DNA from 2 places in the Cytobacillus firmus genome. Region 2 is predicted to be linked to the other one. Evidence: riboswitches for the same ligand, from Rfam matches in the RefSeq annotation. Region 2 holds a riboswitch; the other holds the start of a gene.

Region 1 (15,195 bases), 360 kb from region 2:
GTTATCTCACTTTAGTGGAAAGGATTCTTGATGACGGCAGGGAGAGCGGCGAATTCTCAGCTGACCTGGATATCAGGCTGGCGCGTCAGATGATTTTTGGCACTATGGACGAAACAGTGACCACATGGGTAATGAATGAGCAGAAATATGATCTTACAGCATTGGCAGGACCTGTTCATAAGCTTTTAATCAGCGGGTGCGGAAAACCTTGAAAATGTTAAAGTGCTCAATAATATAGTAGGAGGGATACGATGGAATACCTTAAATGGTCCCATAACGACTTCGTAGCGACGATTACAATTGAACGTCCGCCTGCGAATGCTCTTTCATCAGGTGTATTAAAAGAGCTTTCAGCTGTACTGGATGAAGTTGAAGATAATAGTGAAGTTAGAGTTATTCTAATTCACGGAGAAGGCAGGTTCTTTTCAGCAGGAGCTGATATAAAAGAATTTACAACTATTGAAAGCGGAGAGGATTTTTCAAGCTTAGCGACCTATGGACAGAATCTCTTTGAGCGAATGGAAAAGTTCCCTAAGCCAATTATTGCAGCCATTCATGGTGCAGCACTTGGCGGAGGCCTGGAGCTTGCGATGGGCTGTCACTTCCGTCTTGTAGCTGAAAACGCAAAGCTCGGTCTTCCGGAGCTTCAGCTTGGATTGATTCCCGGTTTTGCCGGAACTCAGCGGCTTCCCCGCTATGTAGGTACTGCTCGTGCAGCTGAAATGCTGTTCACAAGCGACCCGATCACCGGGCTTGAAGCAGTTCAATATGGTTTGGCTAACCATGCCTTTCCTGAGGAGCAGCTTTTGGAAAATGCCTATAAAATGGCAAAGAAAATAGCGAAGAAGAGCCCAGGCTCCATTAAGGCGGCTATTGAGCTATTAAACTTCGGAAAAACAGGACAATTCTACGAAGGTGTAAAGAAAGAAGCGGAATTGTTTGGAGAAGTATTTGTATCTGAAGATGGGAAGGAAGGCATATCTGCATTTATTAATAAGCGGGAGCCAAACTTCACCGGAAAATAGCAGTTAAAAGAATTGAGCTGAAAGATTACATTCATTCTAATAATCTATTATAATAGACATGTAAGCGTTTGATTTAATCTTCAGAAGATTCATTGGTTAAATTATGGTCTGTGAACGAGCGCCCGCTCAATTTTAAAATAAGCGGGCAGTTCCAAGCAGATGAACCTTTCTGTACGCATTAAATATTTTCAATCTTTCGAAGTGAAGAAATGTTTTAATTAATGGCTTTGTTATATGACAATGCTTAATTACTAGGAGGGAAATCATGAACATCTACGTATTAATGAAGAGAACATTTGATACTGAAGAAAAAATTACAATCTCCGGCGGCAAAATCAATGAAGATGGCGCTGAATTTATCATTAATCCCTATGATGAATATGCAATTGAAGAAGCAATCCAGGTTCGTGATGCGAATGGCGGAGAAGTAACAGTTGTTTCTGTGGGAACAGAAGAAGCTGAAAAGCAGCTCCGTACCGCTCTTGCGATGGGTGCCGATAAAGCTGTTTTAATAAATACAGAAGATGACGTTGAGAATGGGGATCAGTTCACGACGGCAAAAATCTTATCTGAATTCCTGAAGGACAAAGAGGCTGACTTAATCATTGCTGGAAATGTAGCAATTGATGGGGGTTCCGGACAGGTTGGACCGCGTGTAGCAGAGATTTTGGGAATTTCATATGTAACAACGATCACTAAGCTTGATATTAATGGCAGCTCTGCCACAGTAGTGCGTGATGTTGAGGGGGATTCAGAAGTAATTGAGACATCTCTTCCATTATTGGTCACTGCCCAGCAGGGTCTGAATGAGCCTCGCTATCCATCCTTGCCAGGAATTATGAAGGCGAAAAAGAAGCCTCTTGATGAGCTTGAGCTTGACGATCTTGATCTTGATGAGGACGATGTTGAAGCTAAGACAAAGACAATTGAAATCTATATGCCGCCTAAAAAAGAAGCAGGAAAAGTTCTTGAAGGCGAATTGGAAGATCAAGTTAAGGAACTGGTGAAGCTTCTTCATACTGAAGCTAAAGTTGTCTGATCATCATAACTGATTAATAATAACACAGGGGGTAAAACATATGGCTAGAAAAGTATTAGTGTTAGGTGAAGTCCGTGACGGTTCATTGCGTAATGTATCCTTCGAAGCTGTTGCAGCCGGTAAGACTGCATCAGAAGGCGGAGAAGTTGTAGGAGTTTTAATTGGTGATTCTGTAAGCGCTTTAGCTAATGAAATGATTCACTATGGTGCTGACCGTGTTGTAACTGTTGAAGATGAGAAGCTGAAGCAGTATACGCCTGATGGTTTTTCACAGGCTCTAATGGCTGTGATTGATTCTGAAAGTCCGGATGGCCTTATTTTTGGGCATACAGCAATGGGGAAAGATCTTGCTCCTAAAATTGCTGCCAAGCTTGAGTCTGGTTTAATCTCTGACGTAACAAGCCTTGAAGAAGCAGGCGGCAATCTGGTCTTCACACGCCCGATTTATTCAGGAAAAGCTTTTGAAAAGAAGATTGTGACAGATGGCCTTCTTTTTGCCACAATCCGTCCAAATAACATAGCTCCTTTGGAAAAGGATGAATCAAGATCAGGAGATGTTGCTTCTGTTGCAGCAGAAATCAAGGATCTTCGCACAATCATTAAGGAAGTTGTCCGCAAAGCGAGTGAAGGCGTTGACTTATCCGAAGCTAAGGTTATTATTGCCGGCGGCCGCGGTGTTAAGAGCGAGGAAGGCTTTGAGCCATTAAAAGAGCTTGCTTCTGTTTTAAACGGAGCTGTAGGTGCATCACGAGGAGCTTGTGATGCTGATTATTGCGACTATTCACTGCAAATTGGACAAACGGGTAAAGTGGTAACACCAGACCTGTATATTGCATGCGGTATCTCCGGAGCTATTCAGCACTTAGCGGGTATGTCCAATTCCAAAGTAATCGTAGCGATTAACAAAGATCCGGAAGCCAATATCTTTAAGGTAGCTGATTACGGTATTGTCGGAGACCTGTTTGAGGTTGTTCCACTGTTAACAGAAGAGTTCAAAAAGCTTAAAGTAAACGCATAAAGTACAAATGGGCGGCAGATGGCCGCCCATTATACATAAAGTCCATAATAAAGAAAGCGAATAATCTGCTTTACATAGGGTAAATTACGATCGAGCAGATTATTCGCAACATAGTATAAACGATGATATACTGTCGTTAGTATTTGAGTTAAATTTTAGGAGGCATATCAAATGGCTATTACACACGCAACTGACCAAAATTTCACTGCTGAAACTGGTTCGGGATTAGTATTGGCAGATTTCTGGGCTCCATGGTGCGGCCCTTGTAAAATGATCGCTCCTGTATTGGAAGAACTTGATTCTGAAATGGGCGATAAAGTCAAAATTGTAAAAATCGATGTTGACGAAAACCAGGAAACCGCCGGCAAGTTTGGCGTAATGAGCATCCCAACTTTGATCGTACTAAAAGACGGTGAAGTGGTGGATAAAGCGGTTGGCTTCCAGCCGAAAGAAGCTCTTGCTGAATTACTTTCAAAGCATGCTTAATCTATAAGAAATTTCCCGGTGTCCCATGCGGACATCGGGATTTTTTTATCGCAGTCTAACGGGCAGTAAGACCCCCGCTTCAAGACTCAGAGGAAACAAAGGAGGATAAGCGGGGATCAAACTGCCCGTAAAGGCCCGATTGGTGAGATACAGTGAAACTTGCCGACGCGCAGGCAGGGGCTTAGTTGAACCAATCGGGTTCGTAGTGTCGATTGATCGAAGCGCTAGCGGAGATCTTAGCGACACTAGAACGCGACTAACAATCAGTGGGGGATAAGGAAAACCCCCACTGATTGAAGTTTCACTTTATCATGTGTGTTTAGCAGTTATGCTGCAGGATTACCAGCTGATATAATAAGATGGGGATGCAGTGCTTTTATGCGGACTAAGCTTCCTGAGCAGCTTGTATGCCAAGTGATTATGAAAATTTTAAATATATGTTATATAAAATCTTTCCTAAGGAAGCCTTTCAATTAGAAAAATATAACCGGGGAGGTGGAGTGCCATGAATGAAACGATAAAAAATAAACTGATGCTGCTGCCTGCGCAGCCAGGCTGCTATTTAATGAAAGACAGGCAGGGGACCATCATCTATGTGGGGAAAGCCAAAATTCTCAGAAACCGGGTCAGGTCCTACTTTACAGGCTCACATGACGGGAAAACATTAAGACTTGTTAATGAGATCGTGGACTTTGAGTACATTGTCACATCTTCAGATATGGAAGCATTGATTCTTGAGATGAATCTGATCAAGAAATATGATCCCAAATATAATGTAATGCTGAAGGACGATAAAAGCTACCCTTTTATCAAATTGACGGCCGAACGCCATCCCCGTCTGATAACAACCAGAAAAGTAAAAAAAGACAGGGGAAAATACTTTGGACCTTATCCCAATGTGCAGGCTGCCAATGAAACAAAAAAGCTGCTCGACCGTATTTATCCTCTCCGCAAATGTTCAACTCTTCCGGACAGAGTTTGCCTTTATTATCACTTGGGCCAATGTCTTGCACCTTGCGTAAAGGAAGTAAGTGCAGATCAATATAAGCAAATGACAGATGAAATTGCGAAATTCTTAAATGGCGGATACAAAGAGATTAAAAAAGACCTTACTGCAAAAATGACAGCCGCTGCAGAAGAATTGGACTTTGAACGAGCAACAGAGCTCAGAGATAAAATTGCCCATATAGATGCAACGATGGAAAAGCAAAAAATGACGATGACAGATTTTACAGATCGGGATGTATTTGGCTATGCGGTTGATAAAGGGTGGATGTGTGTCCAGGTCTTCTTCATCAGGCAGGGCAAGCTGATCGAACGGGATGTATCAATGTTCCCGATTTATAATGAGCCGGAAGAAGAAATTTTAACGTTCCTCGGCCAGTTTTATACTAAAGCAAATCATTTTAAACCACGTGAAATATTGGCACCCGATTCCGTTGATGCAGTCATGGCAGAACAGCTTCTTGATGTGAAAGTGCTAAAACCGCAGCGCGGGCAAAAAAAGGACCTGGTGAAGCTTGCTTATAAAAATGCAAAAATTGCTCTCCAGGAGAAGTTCTCTTTAATAGAGCGTGATGAAGAACGGACTATTAAAGCTGTTGAAAATCTGGGTGATCAGCTTGGAATTTATACTCCTCACCGGATTGAAGCCTTTGATAATTCAAATATCCAGGGGTCGGATCCCGTTTCTGCCATGATCGTCTTCATTGATGGCAAACCGGAGAAAAGAGAGTACCGAAAATATAAAATAAAGTCCGTTAAAGGTCCTGATGATTATGAATCCATGAGAGAAGTCACGCGACGCAGATATACAAGAGTACTGAAAGAAGAACTGCCGCTTCCGGACTTAATCTTGATTGATGGAGGAAAAGGGCATGTTGAAGCTGTAAGGGATGTGCTAGAAAATGAACTCGGTCTGGATATTCCGATTTCAGGCCTGGTGAAGGATGAGAAGCACAGAACTTCACAGCTTTTATATGGTAATCCGCTTCAAATTATTCCACTTGCAAGGAACAGCCAGGAATTCTACCTGCTGCAGAGAATTCAGGATGAAGTTCATCGCTTTGCGATTACTTTTCACCGCCAGCTTCGCGGAAAAAGTGCCTTTCAGTCTATTCTGGATGAAATTCCGGGCATAGGCGAAAAGCGAAAGAAACAGCTGTTGAAGGCCTTTGGGTCTGTAAAGAAAATGAAAGAGGCATCAATTGAGGAGTTTAGAAAAATAGGCATTCCTGCGATTGTTGCAGAGGAGTTAAAGCAGAGGCTTGAGGAACAAAATGGAAACTCTGAGTCTTAAATGGATATAGACATAAAAAGTCAGACATGTTATACTAATTGAAACTTTATATCAATATCACTTTATAGCGATAAAGCGCATGTCCATATGTTTAAACTGAACTATTGGACATAATCGTTAAGTGAAGGTAGAGGTGCGAACTTCATCAGTAAAAGCTTGGAGAAGAATGAGCTTCCATGAAAAGCTTTGAAAGGGTATGTTCGCCGAAGTGGAGAAAATCTCATCATTTTTTCTGCTGGTTTTGCATTGAATAAATGCAGGATTGTCAGGACATTGCCGTCCTGGAGAGCTATCTCACTGTGTTTGCTCACATATACATTTTGGCTGCACAGCAATGGGATAGTTAAACTATTCCATTGCTTTTTTTATTGCCCAAAAGGGGTATTTTAGATTTAAGGCCATTGTCAAATACAGCCGAGTGGACTGTCTTGCTTCACTTACATAGGACGGCAATTCATAAAATTACGAGATCTTTAGAAAGAAGGGAAAGCTGTGGGAATCATAGTGCAGAAATTCGGAGGCACCTCCGTGGGGACTGTAGACAGAATACAAAATGCCGCTAATCGGGTAATTGAGGAAAAAAACCGTGGAAACGATGTTGTTGTAGTTGTTTCGGCAATGGGCAAAACGACTGATCAGCTGGTTGGCATGGCAAGGGAGATTTCCCCATCACCAGATAAAAGGGAAATGGACATGCTGCTTACAACCGGCGAACAGGTGACCATCTCTTTATTAGCAATGGCATTAAATGCGAAAGGGCATCACGCTGTTTCTTTTACAGGGTGGCAGGCAGGTATTAAAACAGAAGCAGTCCATGGTAATGCGAGGATAGTAAATATTGATCCAGCCACCATTCAGGGGGAATTAAATCAGGGGAAAATTGTAATTGTAGCAGGCTTTCAGGGGATGACAGAAGATGGCTCAATTACCACGCTTGGCCGCGGAGGATCTGATACAACTGCTGTTGCACTGGCTGCAGCACTTAAAGCTGATAAATGTGATATTTATACGGATGTTACAGGTGTGTTTACAACCGACCCCCGCTTTATAAAGAATGCCAGAAAGTTACATTCTGTGTCCTATGATGAAATGCTTGAGCTGGCCAATTTGGGGGCTGGAGTGCTCCATCCAAGAGCGGTTGAATTCGCTAAAAACTATGGACTTCCGATTGAAGTGCGTTCAAGCCTTGAAAAGGAAGCCGGAACAATCATTGAGGAGGAAGTAAAAATGGAACAAAATTTAGTGGTGCGCGGTGTGGCTTTTGAAGATGACATAACAAGAGTAACAATCATTGGTCTTCCTAATTCACTGACTGGGCTGTCTACTATTTTCTCGGCGCTCGCCAAAAACCACATTAATGTCGATATCATTATTCAGAGCATGACAGAAGCCCAGACAACTAACCTGTCCTTCTCAATTAAGAATGAAGATCTGACGGATACAGTGAAAGTTTTAGAAAAGCATAGAGATCAATTAAATTATGACCGCATTGAGTGGGAATCAGGGCTTGCAAAGGTTTCAATTGTCGGCTCAGGCATGATTTCAAATCCGGGTGTGGCTGCAGAAATGTTCGAAGTGCTTTCAGCGAATGAAATTCAGGTGAAAATGGTAAGCACGTCAGAAATTAAAGTATCAGCGGTTGTGGAAAACAGTAAAATGATCGATGCTGTTGATGCTTTACACGAGGCATTCAAGCTGTCTGTTTCTGCTGTTAAGGCTTAATTCCGAAGCTATAAACAATAAGCTATCAGAAATTGATAGCTTATTGTTTGTACGTATTAGATGTTACTCAGCAGGATCCTTTTTATCCCACTTCACAGTAATAAGGATTTTGCCGGTTTTCTTGCGGGGATGTTCAAATGCCTCACAAATAACTTCTTTTTGAAATTCTATCTGCTGGGCTATAAAACCAGCTTCGAGCTGAAATGTGCAGTTATTGTTTTTTTGCAAGCGGCCAGCAATCAGCGGGCTTGATAATATCATTTCAAGTTCATGTTTAGATTCGTTTGCGATGGAAAGGTTGCCCCAGCCGGCATTTGTGAAAAATTCGGCAATCTGTCCGGCTGTTTCCAGAGGATACATGCGTGCAAGCCTTTTGCCGGCCCAATATAAAATTTCGGGTGCTTCATTTCCTAAAAGGTCATGCAAAAGAACTTCCCGGATTAGTTCATACCCAAATACCGGTACAGACTGTATGTGATCTTCATTAGATTTCGCAGATGCTAATTCGCTCAATAGTCTCCCCTCTTTCTATGATTCTATTATATACAATATGCTTGGGGAGTTAATATCAATTCAGTAAAAAATAGAACGATTTGCATAGAAATAATTACTATTTCAGTATATTGGAGACCGGCAATTAGGTCATATTGAACCGCAGGATAATATATGTTTTTAACCCGTTAATATTTTTTAAAAATTTTATTAATATGGAACATTTTATGTATCCGTTTTCTTGACGCTCTATTATCTTGGGAGTAAAATGGACATGTCACATAATTGTAAGAAAATGAATAACATTTTCGAGATGATGTCCTGAGCGGGGGCTCAGCATCGTTTTTTTAAAATCAGGGGGGGAAAGTTTATGGCAGGTAATCGTGAGTTTTTTAATCGCAGATTGCATTCATTGCTTGGCGTAATACCAGTTGGATTGTTTTTGGTGCAGCACCTTGTAGTGAACCATTTTGCAACAGGGGGAGAGGAATCTTTTAATAATGCAGCGCATTTTATGGAAAGTCTTCCATTTAGAATATTCCTTGAAACGTTTGTAATCTATTTACCTTTGCTGTTCCACGCAATCTATGGCCTTTATATTGCTTTTACTGCGAAAAATAACACAAGCAGATACGGATATTTCCGCAACTGGATGTTTATGCTTCAGCGTGTTTCAGGTGTCATTACGCTGGTTTTTGTTGCATGGCATGTTTGGGAAACACGTGTACAGGCTGCCTTTGGAGCAGAAGTTAACTTTCAGATGATGGAGAACATCCTGTCGAATCCATTTATGTTCTGGTTCTATATTATTGGAGTCATTTCTGCAATTTTCCACTTTGCTAATGGGCTTTGGTCATTCCTTGTCAGCTGGGGACTTACAGTATCTCCTCGTTCACAAGTTATTTCCACTTACGTAACGATCGGAATTTTCATTGCACTATCTATTGTTGGCGTACGTGCTCTTACAGCATTTATTTAATAGACATGTGAGATTATTAGACTTGATCGGATAAAAAGGGAATTGGGCAGCTGCCCGGCTCCGCATTATTGAAAGCGCAAAGGCAAAATCAGCACTTTTGGCAGAATAAACGCCATCGGAAGGCCTCAAGGGGACCGGTAAGCGGGTGCTGGCGCTTTTCTTACAAGTATTAAGGGAGTGAGTCACGATGGGTAAAGGAAAAGTTATAGTTGTCGGCGGCGGACTAGCCGGTTTGATGGCGACAATTAAAGTAGCAGAATCTGGGACTCCGGTTGAATTATTTTCTCTGGTACCGGTTAAACGTTCTCACTCTGTTTGTGCCCAGGGCGGCATCAACGGAGCGGTAAATACAAAAGGGGAAGGCGATTCTCCTTGGATTCATTTCGACGATACAATATATGGCGGGGACTTCCTGGCAAACCAGCCGCCTGTAAAAGCAATGGCAGAGGCTGCACCTGGCATCATTCATTTATTTGACCGTATGGGTGTTATGTTTAACCGTACACCTGAAGGTCTGCTGGACTTCCGCCGCTTCGGTGGAACACAGCATCACCGTACTGCGTTTGCCGGTGCTACAACTGGGCAGCAGCTGCTTTATGCAATGGACGAGCAGGTCCGCCGCCATGAAGTGGCAGGATTAGTGACAAAGTATGAGGGATGGGAATTTCTAGGGGTTATAATCGATGATGACGGAGCTTGTAAGGGTGTCGTTGCCCAGAACCTGACTTCTATGGAAATTAAGTCTTTTGCTGCAGATGCAGTTATTATGGCATCCGGCGGACCGGGAATTATTTTCGGAAAATCCACTAACTCTGTCATAAACACAGGCTCAGCGGCTTCAATCGTTTATCAGCAGGGCGCTTATTACGCAAATGGGGAATTTATTCAGATCCATCCAACCGCCATCCCTGGAGATGATAAGCTTCGCCTAATGAGTGAATCTGCACGCGGTGAAGGCGGACGAGTATGGACATATAAAGATGGCAAACCATGGTACTTCCTTGAGGAGAAATATCCGGCTTACGGAAACCTGGTGCCTCGTGATATTGCAACGCGTGAAATTTTTGACGTTTGTGTTAACCAGAAGCTTGGCATTAACGGGGAGAACATGGTATATCTGGATCTTTCCCATAAAGATCCTAAAGAGCTTGATATTAAGCTTGGCGGAATCATTGAAATCTATGAGAAATTCCAGGGTGAAGACCCTCGTAAAGTGCCAATGAAGATCTTCCCTGCTGTCCACTATTCAATGGGCGGATTATGGGTTGACTATGATCAGATGACAAATATTCCTGGCTTGTTTGCAGCTGGTGAATGTGATTATTCACAGCATGGTGCCAACCGTCTTGGCGCCAACTCACTGCTATCAGCCATTTATGGCGGTATGGTAGCAGGCCCGAATGCAGTCAAGTATATCAGCGGATTAGATAAGAGTGCTGAAGATCTGCCATCATCACTATTTGACCGCCATGTAAAACAGGAAGAAGAAAAATGGAATAATATCATGTCTCTTGATGGCACAGAGAATGCATATGTCCTTCATAAAGAGCTTGGTGAGTGGATGACAGACAATGTAACGGTTGTCCGCCATAATGACAGGCTGTTGAAAACAGATGAAAAAATTGTTGAACTTATGGAGCGCTATAAAAACATTAATATTAATGACACTGCGAAGTGGAGCAATCAGGGTGCAAGCTTTACGCGCCAGCTGCAGAATATGCTTCAATTGGCACGTGTTATTACAATTGGTGCTTATAACCGTAATGAAAGCCGCGGAGCACATTATAAGCCTGATTTCCCTGAACGTAATGATGAGGAATTCATGAAAACAACAATGGCGAAGTTTGTTGATGCAAATTCCGCTCCGGCATTCCATTACGAGGAAATTGATGTAAGCTTAATTCCACCGCGTAAGCGTGACTATTCCAAAAAGAAAGGGGAGAACTAAACCATGCAAGAAACAAAAACGAAAACAGTCCGTTTTGTAATCAGCCGCCAGGATACTCCTGATTCAGCCCCTTATCAGGAAGAGTTTGAAATTGATTACCGTCCGAACATGAACGTTATTTCAGCCCTTATGGAGATTCGCCGTAATCCGGTTAACGTGAAGGGTGAAGATACTACTCCAATCGCATGGGATATGAACTGCCTTGAAGAAGTCTGCGGTGCTTGTTCAATGATTATTAATGGAAAGCCCCGCCAATCATGTACGGCACTTGTAGATCAGCTGGAACAGCCAATCCGTCTTGAGCCGATGCGCACGTTCCCGGTAGTCCGTGACCTGCAGGTCGACAGAAGCCGTATGTTTGATTCCCTGAAAAAGGTTAAAGCATGGATTCCAATCGATGGCACGTATGATTTGGGACCTGGACCGCGTATGCCTGAGAGAAAGCGCCAATGGGCTTATGAGCTTTCAAAGTGCATGACATGCGGTGTTTGTCTGGAAGCATGTCCGAATGTTAACAGCAAATCTGACTTTATCGGACCGGCTCCTTTATCACAGGTTCGCTTGTTCAATGCTCACCCAACTGGTGAAATGAATAAAGCTGAACGTCTGGAGCAAATCATGGGTGACGGCGGACTTGCCAATTGCGGAAACTCTCAAAACTGCGTACAGTCCTGCCCGAAAGGCATTCCTTTAACAACATCCATTGCGGCACTAAACCGCGATACAACATTCCAGTCTTTCAAAAACTTCTTTGGAAGCGACCAGATCTAAACTTGAAAAACCCCTTTCCTTTTGGAGAGGGGTTTTTAGTCTATATTCGCATAATCTATTATTTAACACAGATGAAAGGTTTTCAAATAATTCAAAAAACACTATAATGAAATACAACAGAGTGAATGCTCATTCATAAAAAATTGGGAGGGACCAGCATGAAAAAATTGAGCTATATAGACGATTTTAAAAAATGGGAAGAAGAATTCATTTTCTTTCATCCAGTAAAAGTCAGATTTTCTGAAACTGATATGTTTGGACATTTGAACAATACCATTCCATTTACATACTATGAAGAAGCAAGGATAGAATTTTTCAAAAGCAAGGGCTTTATGCAGGACTGGGTAAAGCATGATAGTGAAACCATACCAGTCGTAGCAGACCTCCAATGCGATTTTATCAGCCAGGTTTTCTTTGATGAAGAGATACAAATATACGTAAAAGCTGCTTCAATAGGGAATTCTTCTGTTGATCTTCATTATATGGGCAGGAAATCAGACGGTTCAGTTTGCTTCACCGGCAGGGGGACGATGGTGCAGATATCAAAGGTGACAGGCAAGGGTGTGCCTTGGACCGAAAATATGAAAGAAATGCTGAAAAGCGGGGTTAAAGTCCGAGCCTAGCGGCACAATGGCACATTTCCTGAAAATAACTTTCTCCTTTCACTAAATATAGTCACTTCGGCTGTTTTGCTGACATATGATATGGTGACTAAATATATACCCATCCCGCGGTTCATAGCTGGCGAAAGGCAAGGAGGGTTACAATACTTGAAGGAGAATGAATATACTCACAAGCCGTTACTCACCAAACGAGAAAGAGAAGTATTCGAATTGTTAGTACAAGATAAAACAACAAGGGAAATCGCTGGTGAATTGTTTATAAGTGAAAAAACGGTTCGGAACCACATTTCTAATGCCATGCAAAAGCTTGGTGTAAAGGGGCGATCACAAGCTGTTGTAGAGCTCCTTCGAATGGGAGAGCTAGAACTTTAATTTAGACCGGCTATCCTTCTGGGAGGCCGGTTATCACATTTATATAGGGAATATTTCATTATTGGATTTATTTCTGTCTTGAAATTTATGCGGAAAAAGGTGAAAATAAATGCACAAGGGCAGAAAACATCGTAAAAGCTTAAATGGGAGTGTTTATGAATGAAGCTGGAAGATCCTAAAACAAATGAAATAAATGATGTTGTAGCTGATATTGAAAAAGACTTAAGATACATATCCGGCATTATCAAGCAAAAGGGAAGGGAAATTCTAAGTGATTTTACCATTACCCCTCCTCAGTTTGTGGCATTGCAATGGCTGTTTGAAGAAGGTGATATGACTATCGGCGAGCTGTCAAATAAAATGTATCTTGCATGCAGCACGACAACAGATCTTGTTGACCGAATGGAGAAAAACAGCCTTGTGAAAAGAGTGAAAGACCCAAATGACCGAAGAGTAGTCCGGATTCATCTGCTTGAAGAAGGAGAGCGGATTATTGAAGAAGTTATTAAAAAACGCCAGGATTACCTAAAAGAGGTTCTTAAAAATTCTTCACATAATGAGGTCTTGTTCTTAAAAGATAACTTAATGAAATTACACCATGATATGCGCGGAGAATGAGGCGGTACTTTTGAAACAACCTATAGGAATAATTGACTCCGGAGTGGGGGGCTTAACGGTCGCGAAAGAAATCATGCGGCAGCTGCCAAATGAAGATATTGTATACCTCGGAGATACAGCACGATGCCCGTACGGCCCGCGGCCTGGTAAAGAGGTGAAATCCTTTACCTGGCAAATGACGGAGTACCTGCTGAAAAAAAACATTAAAATGCTTGTTATAGCCTGTAATACAGCTACTGCTGTCGCTCTGGAGGAAATACGCAGGGAACTGCCGATACCGGTTATCGGTGTCATTTTCCCAGGCGCAAGAACAGCTATTAAAGTGACGAAAAACCATATAATTGGTGTCATTGGCACAGAGGGCACAGTCAAAAGCAAGGCATATGAAAATGCGCTGATTCAGATAAACAGCAGGTCTGCCGTGCATAGTCTGGCATGCCCCAAATTCGTTCCTCTTGTAGAGAGCGGGGAGTACGAAGGTTCAGTTGCCAAAAAAATAGTGGCTGAGACGCTTCAGCCCTTAAAAGGAAAAGGAATGGATACACTCATTCTTGGATGTACTCATTATCCTTTACTAGAACCGATTATTAAAAATGTAATGGGTAAAGATGTAAAGGTCATCAGCTCAGGTGAGGAAACAGCAAGGGAAGCTAGTACCATTCTGCATCACCATGGCCTGCTTAAAGCTGTGGATGAAAATCCGGAATATAAATTCTGTACAACTGGCTCCACGGCCATTTTTTCTAAAATTGCTTCCAAGTGGCTTGGGGTTACTGTCGATGCTGTAGAAAAAATTTCCCTTTAATAAATGCAGACACCTTCTGAATTTTTTCAGAAGGTGTTTTTTAAGAAATCTCCACGTTACTTTTAGATTACTTTTTAAAAAAGCTCTGGTATCATGAAATTGAAGAAAAACTATACTTAATTGAGTTGGTGATCAATTTGCTGGCACAAGCCGAAAACTATTTAAAAAAATATTTTGGATATACTTCTTTCCGCCCCGGCCAACAGGAGATTATTCAGAATATCCTCTCACAAACCAATACTCTTGGAATTCTTCCAACTGGAGGCGGAAAGTCAATCTGCTTTCAAATACCCGCTCTTGTACTCCCCGGAACGGCCATTGTGATTTCTCCCTTAATTTCCCTGATGAAAGATCAAGTAGATGCCCTTAGCACTGCAGGCATCCCGGCTGCTTATATAAACAGCACGTTGTCTTCTGCCGAGTATCAGCACATTGTGGCTGGAATACGCAATGAAGAATATAAGCTCGTGTATGTGGCGCCGGAACGATTTGGGTCCATGGCCTTTTTGCAATTATTAAACGATATTTCAATCAATGCGATTGTCTTTGATGAAGCACATTGTATTTCACAGTGGGGGCATGACTTCCGTCCAAGTTACCGTTCCGTAGTCTCAGAGCTTAGCAATCTGCACCAGAAACCTGTAACTGCTGCTTTGACTGCAACAGCAACACGGGATGTCGCAGAGGATATCCGCAGGCTTCTAAACATCGGCGAGGAAAATACGTTTATAACTGGTTTTGCAAGGGATAACCTCTCCTTTCACGTATTGAAAGGTGTTAACAAAAGAGACTTTATATTACAGACCCTAAATAAACATAAAAACGAAGCAGGAATCATTTATACGTCAAGCCGCAGGGAGACAGACCAGCTGTACCAGTTCCTAAAAGGCAAGAACTGCTCAGTTGCTAAATATCATGCAGGCTTAAAGGAAGAAGAACGGAAAAAAGCACAGGATGCCTTCGTATACGATGAATCAAATATTATGGTCGCAACAAAT
Region 2 (15,195 bases):
TCATCATCAAAAAAGACGCATACTGCCGTTATACAACCATCCAAAACTGGGCAAACAATGTATACAACCTGGTTACGAAGCGTGCGGTTTGTGAATCAAACGCAACAATGGAATGGATTGACGGAAACATCGGTTCAAAACTGACAATGAAATATCCGGCAGTTATTCTTAAAGGAGAAGGCGCACGCGGCATGACCCTTTCCATTGCATTAGCAGGCAAAGGGCAGCATCAGGATGCAGGTGCGAAAATGATCCACCTTGCACCAAACACGTCTTCAACGATCGTATCGAAATCGATTTCCAAGCAGGGCGGTAAAGTAACATACCGCGGAATCGTTCACTTCGGCCGCAAAGCGGAAGGTGCACGCGCCAATATCGAGTGTGATACGTTAATTATGGATAACCAGTCAACTTCAGATACGATTCCATACAATGAAATCCTGAACGACAACATTTCTCTTGAGCATGAAGCGAAGGTTTCAAAAGTATCTGAAGAACAGCTATTCTACCTTATGAGCCGCGGAGTTTCAGAGGAAGAAGCAACAGAAATGATCGTAATGGGCTTCATCGAGCCATTTACGAAAGAACTTCCAATGGAATACGCAGTAGAAATGAACCGCCTGATCAAGTTCGAAATGGAAGGTTCTATTGGTTAATAATAAATTTTTAAAAAATGATTGAACGGCTATGCCGTTCAATCATTTTTTTGTTTAAGAGACTCTACTAAGGCAGTTAGTCAACCTGTATCTTTCCACTCCAAGTCCTGCCGATTTCTTTATGTCTTCATTTAGGATTTCCATCTTTTATAAAATGAATGATAACTAAAGTGTTAGGTGAAAATAAATAGCAGGTGATGAGTTTATGGAGAATATCATATCTTTCCTTCCAAAATGGGAACATTTATTAGGTGCATGTTTAGCTTTTATAATTCCCTATTCTATTTCCAAAGTTTCAAAATGGTTACGATCAATAAAATCCAGTTAAAGATTTAGCATCCTCTTAATCAAAATTTCTACACCTAAAGTGTAACTTAAAACTTACCAGTCTCGAAAAAATATTTTATGTAAGCAGGTGAGGGAGATGAATCAATGGGCTTGGCTGCAAAAAAAGAAAAAACAAACGAAAAATGCTCATCAACAAGTAAAGATACATGGGACAGATGTATTCTTTTCATCTAGTTTGGATTCTAACCTCGAGCAAATACAAAATATTTTAGGAAATAACCCTGATATCGCGATTCGCAGATTTAATATTGACTTATATAACGTTAAAGCAGCTGTCGTTTTTATTAAAGGGCTTGCCGATAAAGAGCAAATTCATGAACAAATATTAAAGTCAATCATGTTAGAACTTCAAATGCGAGAATGCTATGTAAAACAAGACAGGGCCACCGGCTCGCACATCAAAGAAATCATTAAAGACCATGTTGTAACGCTAACCGATGTCGAAGAAAACAACAAGATAGAAGACTGTGTGATAGGGGTTTTGAATGGAGATACGGCATTACTAATTGATAACGTCGATACATCCCTTATACTTGGAACAAAAAAATGGCCATCAAGACAAATTGAAGAACCAATTACAGAAGCTTCTGTAAGGGGGGCAAGAGAAGGGTTTGTCGAAAATATCTTTGTGAATATGTCTTTAATTCGAAAGCGAATTAGAGATCCCCATTTAGTTTTAGACAAATATACAATCGGACGCAGAAGTCAAACACCGGTTATCATGGCATATATAAAAGATATTACAAATGACAGCATCATCCAAGAAGCTAAAAAACGATTAGAAAAAATTGATATTGACCAAATACTTGAATCGGGGATTATTGAGCAGTTCATTGAAGATGATTTTTTATCACCGTTTCCACAACTCATAACAACTGAAAGGCCGGATAAAGTAGCAAGTGGATTATTAGAAGGACGTGTAGCCATCTTAGTTGATGGGACGCCTTTTGTATTGCTGCTGCCAGTCACGATTACCTCTATTATTCAGGGGCCGGAAGATTATTATGAACGATGGTTTGTTGGCACCCTCATTCGCTTCATGCGGTTTGGAGCAGCGTTTGTCTCTTTATTTGCTCCTTCATTATATGTAGCACTTATTTCGTATCATCCAGGGTTAATTCCAACTGATTTAGTAATTTCGATTGCAGGAAGCAGGGAAGGAGTGCCATTTCCAAGCATTGTAGAAGCATTATTGATGGAAATCACAATTGAAATACTGCGGGAAGCAGGTGTAAGGCTTCCTAAACCAATTGGACAAACAGTTGGAATTGTAGGAGGGCTTGTTATTGGGGAGGCGGCTGTTACAGCGGGCTTAGTCAGCCCAATGATGGTCATTGTTGTGGCAGTTACGGCAATTTCTTCCTTTTCTTTACCGCAGTATGGGGCGGCAATAGCTATTCGAATCTTACGCTTTGGAATGATGCTTTCAGCTGCTGTATTAGGGTTATTTGGAATTATTATGTTTGCGATGGCCATTACGATTCACCTTGTCAAGCTTAAAAGTTTTGGTGTTGAATATACCTCTCCATTTGTTCCGTATCAATTTAAAGATTGGAAGGATGCAATACTTCGATTACCATATAGTGTTCTTAAAGAGAGACCTGAAATGTTAAAACCCAAAGACTCCACTCGGATTAAATAAAGGAAGATCATAGTGAATGGTTCAAACGAAAAAATTACACCTACACAGGCTACAGTCGCTTTAGTAATGACAATCATTGGTGTGGGGATTGTAACATTACCCCGCGTAAGTGCAGAGGAAGTTCAAACGCCTGATATTTGGATCAGTATGCTTTTTAGTGGCGGAATCACATTTGTTGCTGCTTTTTTTATAACCAAGTTATGCCTTCGATTTAAAGGAATGACGATTTATCAATTTAGTCCTATATTGGTTGGCAAATGGGCAGGTCTTGTTTTTAATCTATTTATTATGATGTATTTTATATTAGTTAGTGGATATCAGGCACGATCAATGGCTGAAGTGCTTCGCGCTTATTTGCTGGATAAAACTCCGATAGAAGCAGTGATTATCGTTTATATCGCAGTAGGCGTGTATATCGTGATCAGCGGCATATATCCTATTGTAAAATTGCTTCAAATTTACTTTCCGGTTGTTTTGGTATTTATTTTTTTTATGCTGGGTCTTAGTGTGACAAATGTTGATCTAAATAACCTTCGCCCTGTCTTAGGTGAAGGATTTAAGCCAGTTGTCAACGGGATTAAGCCAACAACTTTATCTCTTGCTGGAATTGAAAGTTTTCTTATTTTAATCGCATATATGCAACGTCCACAACAAGCTATGAAAGCTGCAGCCGTGGGAATATTTATCCCGTTATTTTTGTATATCCTGATCGTAATAGCTGTTATTGGCTCATTAACAGTAGATGAGGTTAGGCAGTTAACATGGCCGACGATCGAACTGGTCAAATCAATTGAAATGAAATTCCTCCTTTTAGAAAGGTTTGAAAGCTTTTTTATCATTCTTTGGGTGATTACAACGTTTACATCCTTTATAATGAATTTTTATTTTGCTAGTTTAGGTTTGAGTCAAGTTTTTAAGAAAGCGTACAAACCTTTTGTGTATGGTCTTATACCATTCATTTATCTATGTGCGATGTATCCGGAAGATATAAATGGAGTTTTTAAATTAGCTGACTATATTGGCAACATGGCCATCATAATTACAGGAATTATCCCCATCCTTTTTTTAATAATTGCCTTCATAAGGAGGAAACGAAATGCGAAGAATTAAAAAAAGCATCTTGATATGCTGCTGCATCTCGATTCTTTTTATGGGAGGGTGTTGGGATCGCGTTGATATTGAAGATATAGGTCTGGCCTGTGGTGTCGGAGTGGATTATCAAGAATCTTCAGCAAAACACATAACTCCTGAATTTACAATTCAAACTGTAGTACCTAAAGTATTGGCTGGAGAGAATGGAGGCGGCGGCAGTCAAGCAGAGCCATTCCAAAACTTAACAATCGATGAGTCCTCTTTATTTGAAGCGGGCCGTGAAGCTTCCACGGCTACAAGTCGCAGTCCGAATTATTCCCATTTAAAAGTATTGGTCATTAGTAAGGAAGCAGCACAATCCATTAATTTGCTCCAATTATTGAATTTTTTCTTTCGCGACCATGAAATAAGACGGACAGTTCATGTATTGATCTCAGAGGAGAGAGCAAGCGAAATATTAAGCATAAAAGGAACAAAGGATCCAGTACCTGCTTTAAAGCTATTGTCTATAACTGAAAATATGAAAACGAAAACAGCAAAAATGCCCCCAAAATTATCCTTAGGCGATTTCTCGGAAAAAATGTCGGCCAGTTCAAGTTTTTTGGTTCAGAAAGTACAAAAATTTAAAGGTGGAGTTCAAATCATTGGGGCAGCAGTTATCAAAGGGAATACACAGAAAATGATTGGGGAGCTTAATGAAGATGAAACCTTTGGCATTAATTGTATTACAGGTGAAGCAAAAGCAGGTGCCGTAACAGGAGTCGATAAAGAAACGGACAAAATCATTACATATGAAATTGATCAGCTAAAAAGTTCAATTAGGCCTAAGGTTAATGGAGAGGACATTTCGTATACAGTAAACATTAATACTGAAGGCCGATTATCTGAAGATTGGATTCCAAACAGTGATGCTTTTAATGAGAAGTTTATTCGAGATGCAGAAAAAACAATTGAAAAAGAATTTATGCGATTAATGGAAGCTGGATTAACCAAGACCCAAAAAGAATTAAAAGTAGATGTCGCTGGATTTGGAGAGAGTTTACGAATCAATCAACCGAAAGTGTGGAAAAAAGTAAAGGGAAATTGGGAGGAACGGTTTCCTGAAGCTTCAATTAATATTAACGTGAAGGTTAACATTAAACAATTCCAGACTCAAGGCAGAAAAATGAATAAATCGAAATAATAAAAGTGCAAAAGGAGCAAAACCTTCAACTAGCTTATACTCGCCCCTTTAATTTATATAAGTAGCAACTTCCCAATATAGGGTAAAATCAGAGGAGTAACAAAATAAGAATACTTCACAGCCATAGGACGCTTTCTTAGAGTTAAGGAGGAAGCGTCTTGTTTTATATATGGCAAGAACTTGGAGTTCAATAAGATCAATGCTTAGCAATCAATTGTTTATTATTTTAAAGGAAGTTTAAAAAATCCTATGGTAAACTGGATTAAAAATCTTGGAAATTGAAACTTTTAATAAATTATAATCATATAGAGTTTCAGTACAAAATTTTCCGTTAAAAGAAAAGTAGAGTAAAAAAACGGAGGTGTTTCAATGATTATCATCGGCGTAACAGGCTGGGGCGACCATGATAGCCTATATACGGGCAATGTTTCACCTAGAGATAAGCTAAAAGAATATGCGGGCCATTTCCCTACTGTGGAGGTGGACTCTGCTTTTTATGCGGTGCAGCCAAAGCGTAACTCTTCCAAATGGGTAAAGGACACGCCTGAATCTTTTCAATTCATAGTAAAAGCCTACCAGGGCATGACAGGTCATCAGAGAGGTGAAATCCCTTTTGAAAGCAAAGAAGAAATGTTTGAAGCGTTTAAAGATTCATTGGAGCCTTATATCGAATCCGGCAAACTGGCTATGGTACTGTTTCAATTTCCGCCATGGTTTGACTGCAAAAAAGCCAATGTCGATTTCCTCCGCTGGTGCAAGGAGCAGATGGGGGATATCCCATGTGCCCTGGAGTTCAGGCATCAATCATGGTTTCGTCCGGAGTTCAGGGAAAGCACATTAAGCTTTATGAAAGAGGAAGACTGGATTCACAGCATCTGTGACGAGCCGCAAGCCGGTGAAGGTTCAGTTCCGACAGTTCTGGAAACAACCAGTACTGACAAGGTGCTCGTTCGTTTTCATGGACGCAATTTTCACGGCTGGCAGAAAAAGAATGCGGACAACTGGCGGGAGGTCCGCTATCTTTACCGCTATAACGAAAAAGAACTGACAGAATGGGCAAAACATCTGAAATTGCTCGAGAAAAAATGTAAAAATGTATTCGTCGTTTTCAACAACAACTCTGGCGGTGACGCGGCAGACAACGCTAAACAAATGATCGAAATGCTGGATATCGAATATCAGCAGCTTGCTCCAAGACAGCTTGATTTATTCTAAAGCGGGTGACAGGCACCTACACCACTTCAGCCAACTGGTATAGGTGCCTGTCACTTTCACCCTTTTCCTTGTCCGCACATATTGTGTAAGGGAAAAGGAAAGGAGTGGGTGCAGGTATGATTGATTTGAAGCCGATTGATATAGATGGCCACACTTTTTTGAGTGTTTCAGTGCAGCTGCCGAAGACCAATCTGCTGGTGGTAACGAATGATAAAGGGTATATCATGTGCGGAGCTCTGGATGTAGCTTTGCTGAATGAGAAGCTTAAGGACCGAAAAGTAATTGCCGGCAGGGCTGTCGGTGTAAAAACGATAGATCAGCTGTTAAATGCCCCGCTTGAATCTGTCACTTATGAGGCGGAGGAACTGGGTATTGTTAAAGGAACCATTGGAAAAGAAGCACTTCTAAAAATGATTTAAAGGCATGCCTGAATAGGGCTGTCTTTTTTTAATGCATGAGCGCTCTGCACATAAATTACTCTATCCGAACGTAAAAACAGGTTATCTTCATATAAATCTTTCTATCCGGAAATATATCATAAACTTACTCTCATGCCGGAAATTTTGTCGTATAATGTAAATAAAACCAAATAATTCCCGAAATATAAGGTAGCACCGAAAAAAGGATAATGGGAGATATATATGAGATTAGCAGCAACCAATACAATTGAGACTGGCAGTGTTTTGGCCAAAGCTATATATAATGACAAGGGTCAGGTCCTTTTGCAAGAAGGTGTGGAGCTGGCTGATAAATTAATACATAAACTGCAGGAAATGGGTATTACCTATGTGTATATTAAGGATTTGCGCACTGAGGATATCCAATATAAGGACCCTCTGACTCCCAAAATGCGCAAACAGGCTATCGAAACCATTGAAACCGTTCTGAAGGAAGTACAAGCAAATAAAGAGTTATCAGGCTCTCTGGTAATTGAGAATGCCTCCAAGCGGCTCTCAGGGCTGATACGTCAGCTACTCATTGAAATAAGGGGAAATAAAGAGCTTCTTACGATCCTATCAGATGTTTATACATATGATCACTATATCTTCACACACTCCCTGAATGTAACTCTGTATTCACTGGCAATCGGGATGAAGCTTCAGCTCCTGCCAAAGGAACTTGAAATCCTGGGGCTGGGTGCTATTCTTCATGATGTCGGAAAGATGAAGGTGCCTGCAGATATTCTTATGAAACCGGGTAAATTGACAGAGGACGAATTTGAATCAATAAAGAAGCATCCGGAAGATGGATTTAATATATTAAGAAAGGTAGAGACGATCCCTCTCCTCGTTGCGCATTGCGCCTTTCAGCATCATGAGAGATTAAATGGTTCAGGCTATCCGCGCGGCCTGCAGGGGAAGGAGATTCATGAATTCGGCAAGATAATTGCGATTGCCGATGTGTTTGACGCAGTAACATCCAACCGCATTTACAGACAGGCTATGCTCCCGCATGAAGGCCTGGAAGTTCTGTATGCAGGGGCCGGAAAATTATTTGATAAGAAAGTCATTGAAGTTTTCCGGCAGGCGGTTGCCGTGTATCCAGTTGGTGTTACAGTCGAGCTGAATGACGGAAGAAAAGGTGTTGTCTGCCGGCAGAATCCGGGTCTCAGCGACAGGCCTGTCATCCGCATACTTGAAGAAAAGGGCAGGAATGTGGAGCCCTATGAAGCGGATTTAGGGCTTGAATTGAATTCTGTTATTACAGGCTGTGATACGACTTTAGTACAACAATAAAGTGAAACTTTCTTCAGTGGGGCTTTTCTTATCCCCCACTGATTGATAGTTGAGGCCCACATGACAAGGAAGGCTTCGTCAGCATGAGCATCGCACGACCAAATGCGTCAGCTTTTGGGAGGAAGTGGGTCACAAAGACGTTGCCACAGGACAAGGAAAGCTACGGCAGCGATACATCGCACGACCGAAAGCGGCAGCTTTTGGGAGGATGTGGCGTTCTTAGTCTTTGTCCTTCTTACTGTCCGTTAGACTGCGATAAACTATTTTAAATTTTTGAGCCTAGTTCCCTCCTTTACAGCATACATATAGCTTGTAAAGGGGGGATTTGTTTTGGCAAAATTTCGCGGCCGGCTGCCCCGGAAAGGTCCTCTTCCATTTCGCTATGTATTTCTTCTGACCTTTGTATTTTTTGTTATTTCAACAGCTGCCGGCCTCTGGATTATCAATGAAGGGCTTAAGCCAACACTCATGAGCTATGCCGATTCACAGACAAGGAAAATTGCATCATTGGTGATAAACAATGCGATTAATAAAAAAATTACCAATGTGATGGATTTAGAAGATATGTTTGAAGCAAGCGAGAGCGGTGTTGTCAGCATAAACGTGGAAAAGCTGAACAGAGTCAAAGCGGAAGTAACCGAACTGGTTCAGGATAATATTAAGAAAGCGGAAAAGGGCGATTTGGATGCGTTGGAGTCCTTTACAGATGTGGAAATCAATACGGAGGAAATGCAGCACTCAAATGGAATTGTCTATTACGTGCCGCTTGGCCAGGCAACCAATAATGCCCTCCTTGGTAACTTGGGTCCCCGTATACCGGTGAAGTTTAATGCAGTCGGTTCCGTTACCTCCAATTTCATAACTGAGACAAAGGATCACGGTATAAATAATGTGGAAGTGAAGGTGCTGGTCCGCCTGGACGTACAGGTTCAAATTATCATTCCTTTTGCCACCAAAATTATCACAGTACAGGAGGATGTGCTGGCGGCTTATGGCATTTACCCGGGAAAGGTCCCGCAATTTTACAATGGCGGAGGGGGCACCTCGCCATCAATAGAAATACCGGCCGGCCAATAACTCTTGCTAATAGGTTAGTATTTTGATAAAATTCTACTATAATTTCATAAAAACCTTATCATATCCGATGGGGTAGAGGTGCAGGATTCAAAAGTACGCTGTGTGAGGATGACAACGACGACCGCAGCCGAAAGGGAATGTTGCCGAAGCAGAATTAGTGAGTCAAAACTAATCATGCTGGGGTTACTTCGAATAGGAGTAACACTGTCATTATGAGGGGAAAGTATGAATATACTTTGTCAAAGCCCATCATAATGGGGAGCTACAGATCGTGATGGAGAAACTAATTACTTCAAAAGAGTAATGATAGATTTTTCTCTATCGTTACTCTTTTTTTATTTTGGTTTTCGTCATCATCCTTGTTGTTTCCCCTGATTGCAAAACGGACATGCCGCATGGCGGTGATCCAAAAAAACAAGAGGAGGACAAGAAATGACTAACACGATTTTCTCCCTGCTGCCGCCTTTGGTAGCAATCGCTATGGTTATCCTGACCAGGCGCGTATTGCTGTCACTGGGAGTGGGGATCGTTACAGCCGCGCTATTGCTGGCTGAATTCAGCATCACAGAAACTTTCAGCATCATTTGGGATGCTGTAAAAGGAATTTTTGTTTCAGACGGAGAGCTGAACACCTGGAATGTATATATTATTCTATTCTTGCTTGTATTAGGAGTTATTACTGCGTTTATATCTATCTCAGGCGGAAGCCGCGCTTTTGGAGAATGGGCGATGAAGCGGGTCAAGACCCGTGCAGGCGCACAGATTGTCGGAGCTGTTTTAGGTATTATCATTTTCATTGACGACTATTTCAATGCTCTGGCAGTCGGTCAGATTTCGCGTCCGATTACAGACCGCCAGCGCGTATCCCGTGCAAAGCTGGCGTACCTGATTGATTCGACTTCAGCACCTGTTTGTGTGGTTTCACCGGTTTCGAGCTGGGGAGCATATATTATTGCGCTGATCGGAACAATCCTTGCTGCACATAATGTTACCGAGTATTCAGCTTTCTCGGCATTTATTCAAATGATTCCCATGAACCTTTATGTATGGGCTACTCTTGCTATTGTATTTATCGTGGCGATAAGAGGCATAGAGATTGGGCCAATGAAAGTGCATGAGAAGCGGGCGGTTGAAGAGGGGCTAGTAATGGATCCTGAGAAGCCGGCACCTGGTGAACTGAAGGACGACCTTCCAACAAGTTCTAAAGGATCTGTTGGTGATCTTGTCTGGCCGATTATAGCTCTTGTTATTGGTACAGTGGGCTCAATGTTTTGGACGGGTTCACAGGCGGTTGAAGGAAATGCGACCGTTTTACAAATATTTGAGAACACGGATGTCTCTAAATCCCTAATCCTTGGTGGCCTGGTGGGTCTATTGGTTTCGCTTGGTTTATTCTTCCGTCAGGCGTTCTCCTTGAAAGGCGTTAATCCAAATGTTTTTGGAAAAGGGGTATGGGAAGGCATTAAATCCATGCTTCCAGCTGTTTATATCCTGCTGTTTGCCTGGGCGATTGTTGATTTAATCGGCCGTTTGGAAACTGGAAAGTATTTAGCCGGTCTGGTGGAAAGCTCAAATATGAGCACATCATGGCTTCCGTTTTTACTTTTCGCCATAGCGGGAATTATGGCTTTCAGTACTGGAACCTCATGGGGATCTTTCGGAATCCTGCTTCCGATTGCTGGAGACATTGCTGCTGCAACAGATATGAATCTGCTATTGCCGGCTATGTCAGCTGTCCTGGCGGGTGCAGTATTCGGTGACCATTGTTCACCGATTTCCGATACAACGATCCTTTCCTCAACAGGGGCAGGCTGTAACCATATAGACCATGTGATGACTCAGCTTCCATATGCCTTGATTTCAGCAGGAATCGCTGCTGTTGGATATCTGGTCATCGGATTTACTGGCAGCACTGTTATCGCATTACTTACAGTAGCTGTTCTTGTAGCGGCATTTGCTTTCCTTGGCCGCGGTAAAAAAGAAGCCTGGCAGGAAAATAGGGCAAGTTAAACACTATAGAAAAAGGCTTTCTCTTTGAGAGAAGGCCTTTTTTTGGTGTTGTCCAACATAAATGAAAAGGTTCCCCCTGAGGGAACCCTTTTATTTATAGGTTATTATTTTTTCTATTTAAGTCTTCATCATCTGTAATGTGTTCACGGCCGCCCTCAAAATGCACTTCTTCTTTCTTGAGATTTTCCTTGACCTGCTGTGTTTCCTCAACTTCCCGTTTGCCTACGACAATTTCTTCGGTGACAACGGGCTTTTTGGAGACTTCCACACGCTCTTCTGTAATAGGAATCCTGATTGTTTCATCGTCCGATATTGGTGAGACGCCGGCGCCATCCGGATCATCCACTTTTCTTCTTTCTACATATACTTCTTCATGCTCGACAGGTATATTTATTGTTTTTTGTTCTTCTACAACGTCCTTCTGGATTTCAACTTCTCCGGCTTGTACACGTTCTTTCGACACATCGAGCTGTTCTTCCCGCAGTTTTAATGATTGCTCATCATCTGCAGTTGAATTTCTTAGTTCATCATATCCGCCTGTGTAAGTGCTGTCCTCTCTGATTTCTGCAGTCCCTGCACCGGAAAAGCCTTTTGGAGTATCCATACTTTCACTGTATAAAATGATTTTCCCCTCGTTCACATACGTTTCATACTTGCGGGCTTCATCCTCTGACATGCCCAGTTCTCTGAACTTTTCACCTGCAGAGTTGCTGCTCATGCGGTCATCATCAAACCAGGATGCCAGACTGTTTAAGAAACCTGCACTTTCACTGCTGTCTCTATTCTTAGTCTCGAAGGTTTCTGTATGAACACCCGTTTTATCTTCAAGAGATGTATCCAGATGTTCAGTCTGTGCAATGATCGAAAGCTCCTGAACAGGGTATCCGTCATTTTGCAGTTCTTGAATGGCATTTACTGCTTCCCTTTGTGAATTATAAACTCCGATAATATTGGTATCCATTTGTAAAAACCTCCTCAGTATTTCATTTATGCTTATGCTATATTTGGAAACTTTTAAGCACATTGGTTATATTCCCGGGGCCACGAAGAACAAACGAGGTTAATTTTAACATTCACAAAATATAATTTTGAATTATCTGAATAAAAAACGAAAGTTTTTAAGTTTTAGGAATAAATTTTACAAAGGAGGTGAGGACAGGGATAACGTGGTCAGTTTTGGTAGGATAACTCCTGACCGGGTGGAATCCAAATGGAAATTAAAATAGGAGTATATTAATTTTTATTGACGCTTTACTGTGGTATTGTACTAAAACTAATTATTTCGAAAAATATTACTATTAGGAAAATAATGTTTTGACAGAATAACAAAAACTAGCTATACTAGGCTTAGTCAGTTTTAATTATCTGAAAATATAAAAAGTTCCCATTGTTCTTTTTAATTGGGAGAATTTACAGGGGGTAGGATTTACTATGGATAATCGTCCGCAGTGGGGATCCAGAGCTGGGTTTATTATGGCAGCCGTGGGTTCAGCAATTGGTCTAGGAAACATTTGGCGTTTCCCGGCAGTTGCTTATGAAAATGGAGGGGGAGCATTCTTTTTTCCATATTTGTTTGCCTTGCTGACAGCAGGTATTCCGCTTTTGATCATGGAATTTACAATTGGCCATAAGTATCGCGGATCAGCGCCATTGTCTTATGCAAGATTAAGTAAAAAATACGAATGGCTGGGCTGGTGGCAGGTCGCCATTTCATTTGTGATTTCAACATATTATGCAGTTATCATCGCATGGGCAATGTCATTTGCAGGCTTCTCGTTTAACCTTAAATGGGGTGACGATCCAAATGGATTCCTCTTTGGAGAATATTTAAAGCTTGCAGAAACGCCTGGAGATGTAGGCGGAATTGTACCAGGAGTATTTATACCATTAGTTATTGTTTGGGTTGTGACGCTTGGAATCCTGTTTAAAGGGATCAAAAAAGGTATCGAAATCGCGAACAAAATTTTTATTCCTGTCCTTGTAGTTTTATTCTTAATTATTGTTGTTCGCGCATTGACACTCGACGGAGCTATTGCTGGTTTGGATGCATTCTTTAAGCCAAACTGGGAAATGATAGCGGATCCTAAAGTCTGGGTAGCGGCCTACGGCCAGATTTTCTTTAGCTTATCAATTGGATTTGCCATCATGGTAACCTATTCAAGCTACCTTCCAAAGAAAACGGATTTGACAAACAGCGCCTTCATTACCGGCTTTGCAAACTCCGGTTTTGAACTTCTTGCTGGTATCGGTGTTTTTGCGGCACTTGGATTTATGGCTGCACAGCAGGGTGTAGGCATTAATGAGGTAGTATCATCAGGTGTGGGATTGGCATTCGTTGTATTCCCGCAGATCATTAACGAATTCCCTGCTTTAAATGGCTTATTCGGTTCTTTCTTCTTCATCTGTTTAACACTGGCTGGCTTAACGTCGTTAATCTCAATTGTTGAAACATTTGTTGCCGGTGTACAGGATAAGTTTAATGTATCTCGTAATAAAGCTGTTCTTGTTGGCGGCGGTTTATCTGCTGTAATTTCCATACTTTTTGCGACTCAGGGCGGTTTATACTTCCTGGATGCGGCTGATTACTTTATCAACCAATTTGGTGTTGCGTTAGCAGGCCTGGTACAGGTTGTTATTGTTGGCTGGGTGCTAAAAGAGCTCAAGAATCTTCAAAATCATGCAGATGCTGTTTCTGATATAAGACTTGGTTCCTGGTGGAAGATATGCTTGACAGCTATTACACCAATCGTGCTTGGCTATATGATGGTTCAAAACATTATTACGAATATTAAAGAGAATTATGAAGGGTATCCTACCAGCTTTCTTCTCTTATCCGGATGGGGAGTAGCAATTGGAGCCATTATCTTAGGATTTGTGTTTATGGCTATTAAAAAGAATGATACACAGACTAAGCTTACAATACCAGCTGATAAGGAGGTATCTCAATAATGTCTATAAGTGCAATTACAATGATGGTGGTTGGGATGCTCATTATCTGGGGCGGCCTTGCAGCAAGTATCATGAATGCTGTGTCCAAAGCAAAAAAAGCTAAATAATAAATGAAGGACTGCCTGGCTAATGGGCAGTCCTTCATTTATTTTCTTCTGGCTTTAATCCGTTCCTGTCTTTCCCATAATCTTAAGTGTGGATATGGATCGTAGGACCATTCAGTATAGCCGTTGTCTTTGTAGATGCCATAATGAAGATGTGGCGGGAATTTGCCTGATGTACCCGGAGGCCCATATCCGGAGCTTCCTACTCCGCCTATCATCATGCCGGGTTCGACGATTTGGCCGACTCTGAGCTCCTTGGCAAACCCGCTTAAGTGGGCAAAATAATGGTAATTGTTATTAATGTCACGGATGCCAATTCTCCATCCTCCATATTTGTTCCAGCCCTTCATTTCCACTATTCCATAGGAGGTAGCCCGGACGGGTACCCCGTAATCAGCAAAAATATCGGTTCCCTCATGAATCCGTCTGCCGCCCCAGCCCCTTGCGTCACCCCAGGTATTTCTGTAGCTGTAATTGCTCCTCAAGGGGACGGGGAAGGCATGATCATCGAGATCAAGGCGGCCGAATTGTTTATAAATTTGGGCTTTGCCGATGACAATGCCAACAGCTTTATCCCGCTTATAATAATTCCACAATCCAATTTTTAAATTATCATGGTCTGTACCATAGGAGAGAAGGAAATTTGCAAAGGAATGAAGAACATCTTCATCACTTTTCAAGCTGGCTTTACCGTCCCCGTCCCCGTCAAATCCTATTCCATTGAAAAATTGAATGGATGCAGGGTTTTCATCAGCTGGATCCGGATTCAGAATTCCCGCCCATTCTTCAGGTTTAAAATAGATTCCTGTTATGCCTTCAGCCTTGGGAATGTCTCTTCTTGACTGCCGGACATTCCTTTCATATTGGTCAATCCCCGCAAGGTAATACCAGGGAATGTTCGTAACAGCTTCTACTCTTTTATATAAGGCCATTCTTTGTTTATATATATCAGCTGCATTTTCTTGCGCACTGACGGTGCATAAGGAAATCAGAAAAAACGATAAGGCCGCAGCAGCGGTAAATATAATACGCACGGAAATCCTCCCTTCTGTGATGGTCTGCTTATATAGTTTGTGATGAATGGATAATTTAATAAATATCAATTAATGGTAATACCAGAATCTTCGGCTTGTCCTCTTCAATTCATTATGATAAAGTGGCATCAGGTGAAGCCTAATCAGCT

What was found. Region 2 has a riboswitch for lysine ahead of NAF01_RS21485 (Na+/H+ antiporter NhaC family protein). Riboswitches for the same ligand answer to the same signal wherever they lie in the genome.
Region 1: linked by a shared signal. The riboswitch ahead of NAF01_RS19710 (aspartate kinase) and the one ahead of NAF01_RS21485 (Na+/H+ antiporter NhaC family protein) in region 2 are both predicted to bind lysine.

What each region holds. Positions count from the first base shown of each region.
Region 1 covers NZ_CP098323.1:3,881,945-3,897,139, reverse strand. Annotated here, with positions in the region: gene NAF01_RS19740 (fatty acid metabolism transcriptional regulator FadR) at 1-212, shown strand, start outside; gene NAF01_RS19735 (enoyl-CoA hydratase) at 252-1,025, shown strand; gene NAF01_RS19730 (electron transfer flavoprotein subunit beta/FixA family protein) at 1,291-2,064, shown strand; gene NAF01_RS19725 (electron transfer flavoprotein subunit alpha/FixB family protein) at 2,105-3,082, shown strand; gene trxA (thioredoxin) at 3,254-3,568, shown strand; gene uvrC (excinuclease ABC subunit UvrC) at 4,074-5,867, shown strand; lysine riboswitch at 5,988-6,167, shown strand; gene NAF01_RS19710 (aspartate kinase) at 6,360-7,589, shown strand; gene NAF01_RS19705 (YslB family protein) at 7,653-8,102, opposite strand; gene NAF01_RS19700 (succinate dehydrogenase cytochrome b558 subunit) at 8,452-9,060, shown strand; gene sdhA (succinate dehydrogenase flavoprotein subunit) at 9,248-11,008, shown strand; gene sdhB (succinate dehydrogenase iron-sulfur subunit) at 11,012-11,779, shown strand; gene NAF01_RS19685 (acyl-CoA thioesterase) at 11,938-12,402, shown strand; gene NAF01_RS19680 (helix-turn-helix domain-containing protein) at 12,550-12,774, shown strand; gene NAF01_RS19675 (MarR family winged helix-turn-helix transcriptional regulator) at 12,934-13,392, shown strand; gene racE (glutamate racemase) at 13,403-14,197, shown strand; gene recQ (DNA helicase RecQ) at 14,335-15,195, shown strand, end outside.
Region 2 covers NZ_CP098323.1:4,243,388-4,258,582, reverse strand. Annotated here, with positions in the region: gene sufB (Fe-S cluster assembly protein SufB) at 1-656, shown strand, start outside; gene NAF01_RS21520 (spore germination protein) at 1,081-2,646, shown strand; gene NAF01_RS21515 (GerAB/ArcD/ProY family transporter) at 2,659-3,756, shown strand; gene NAF01_RS21510 (Ger(x)C family spore germination protein) at 3,743-4,921, shown strand; gene NAF01_RS21505 (DUF72 domain-containing protein) at 5,291-6,136, shown strand; gene NAF01_RS21500 (YunC family protein) at 6,253-6,555, shown strand; gene NAF01_RS21495 (HD-GYP domain-containing protein) at 6,778-7,872, shown strand; gene yunB (sporulation protein YunB) at 8,203-8,949, shown strand; lysine riboswitch at 9,015-9,222, shown strand; gene NAF01_RS21485 (Na+/H+ antiporter NhaC family protein) at 9,382-10,959, shown strand; gene NAF01_RS21480 (YsnF/AvaK domain-containing protein) at 11,054-11,920, opposite strand; gene NAF01_RS21475 (sodium-dependent transporter) at 12,391-13,908, shown strand; gene NAF01_RS21470 (methionine/alanine import family NSS transporter small subunit) at 13,908-14,015, shown strand; gene NAF01_RS21465 (M23 family metallopeptidase) at 14,054-15,046, opposite strand.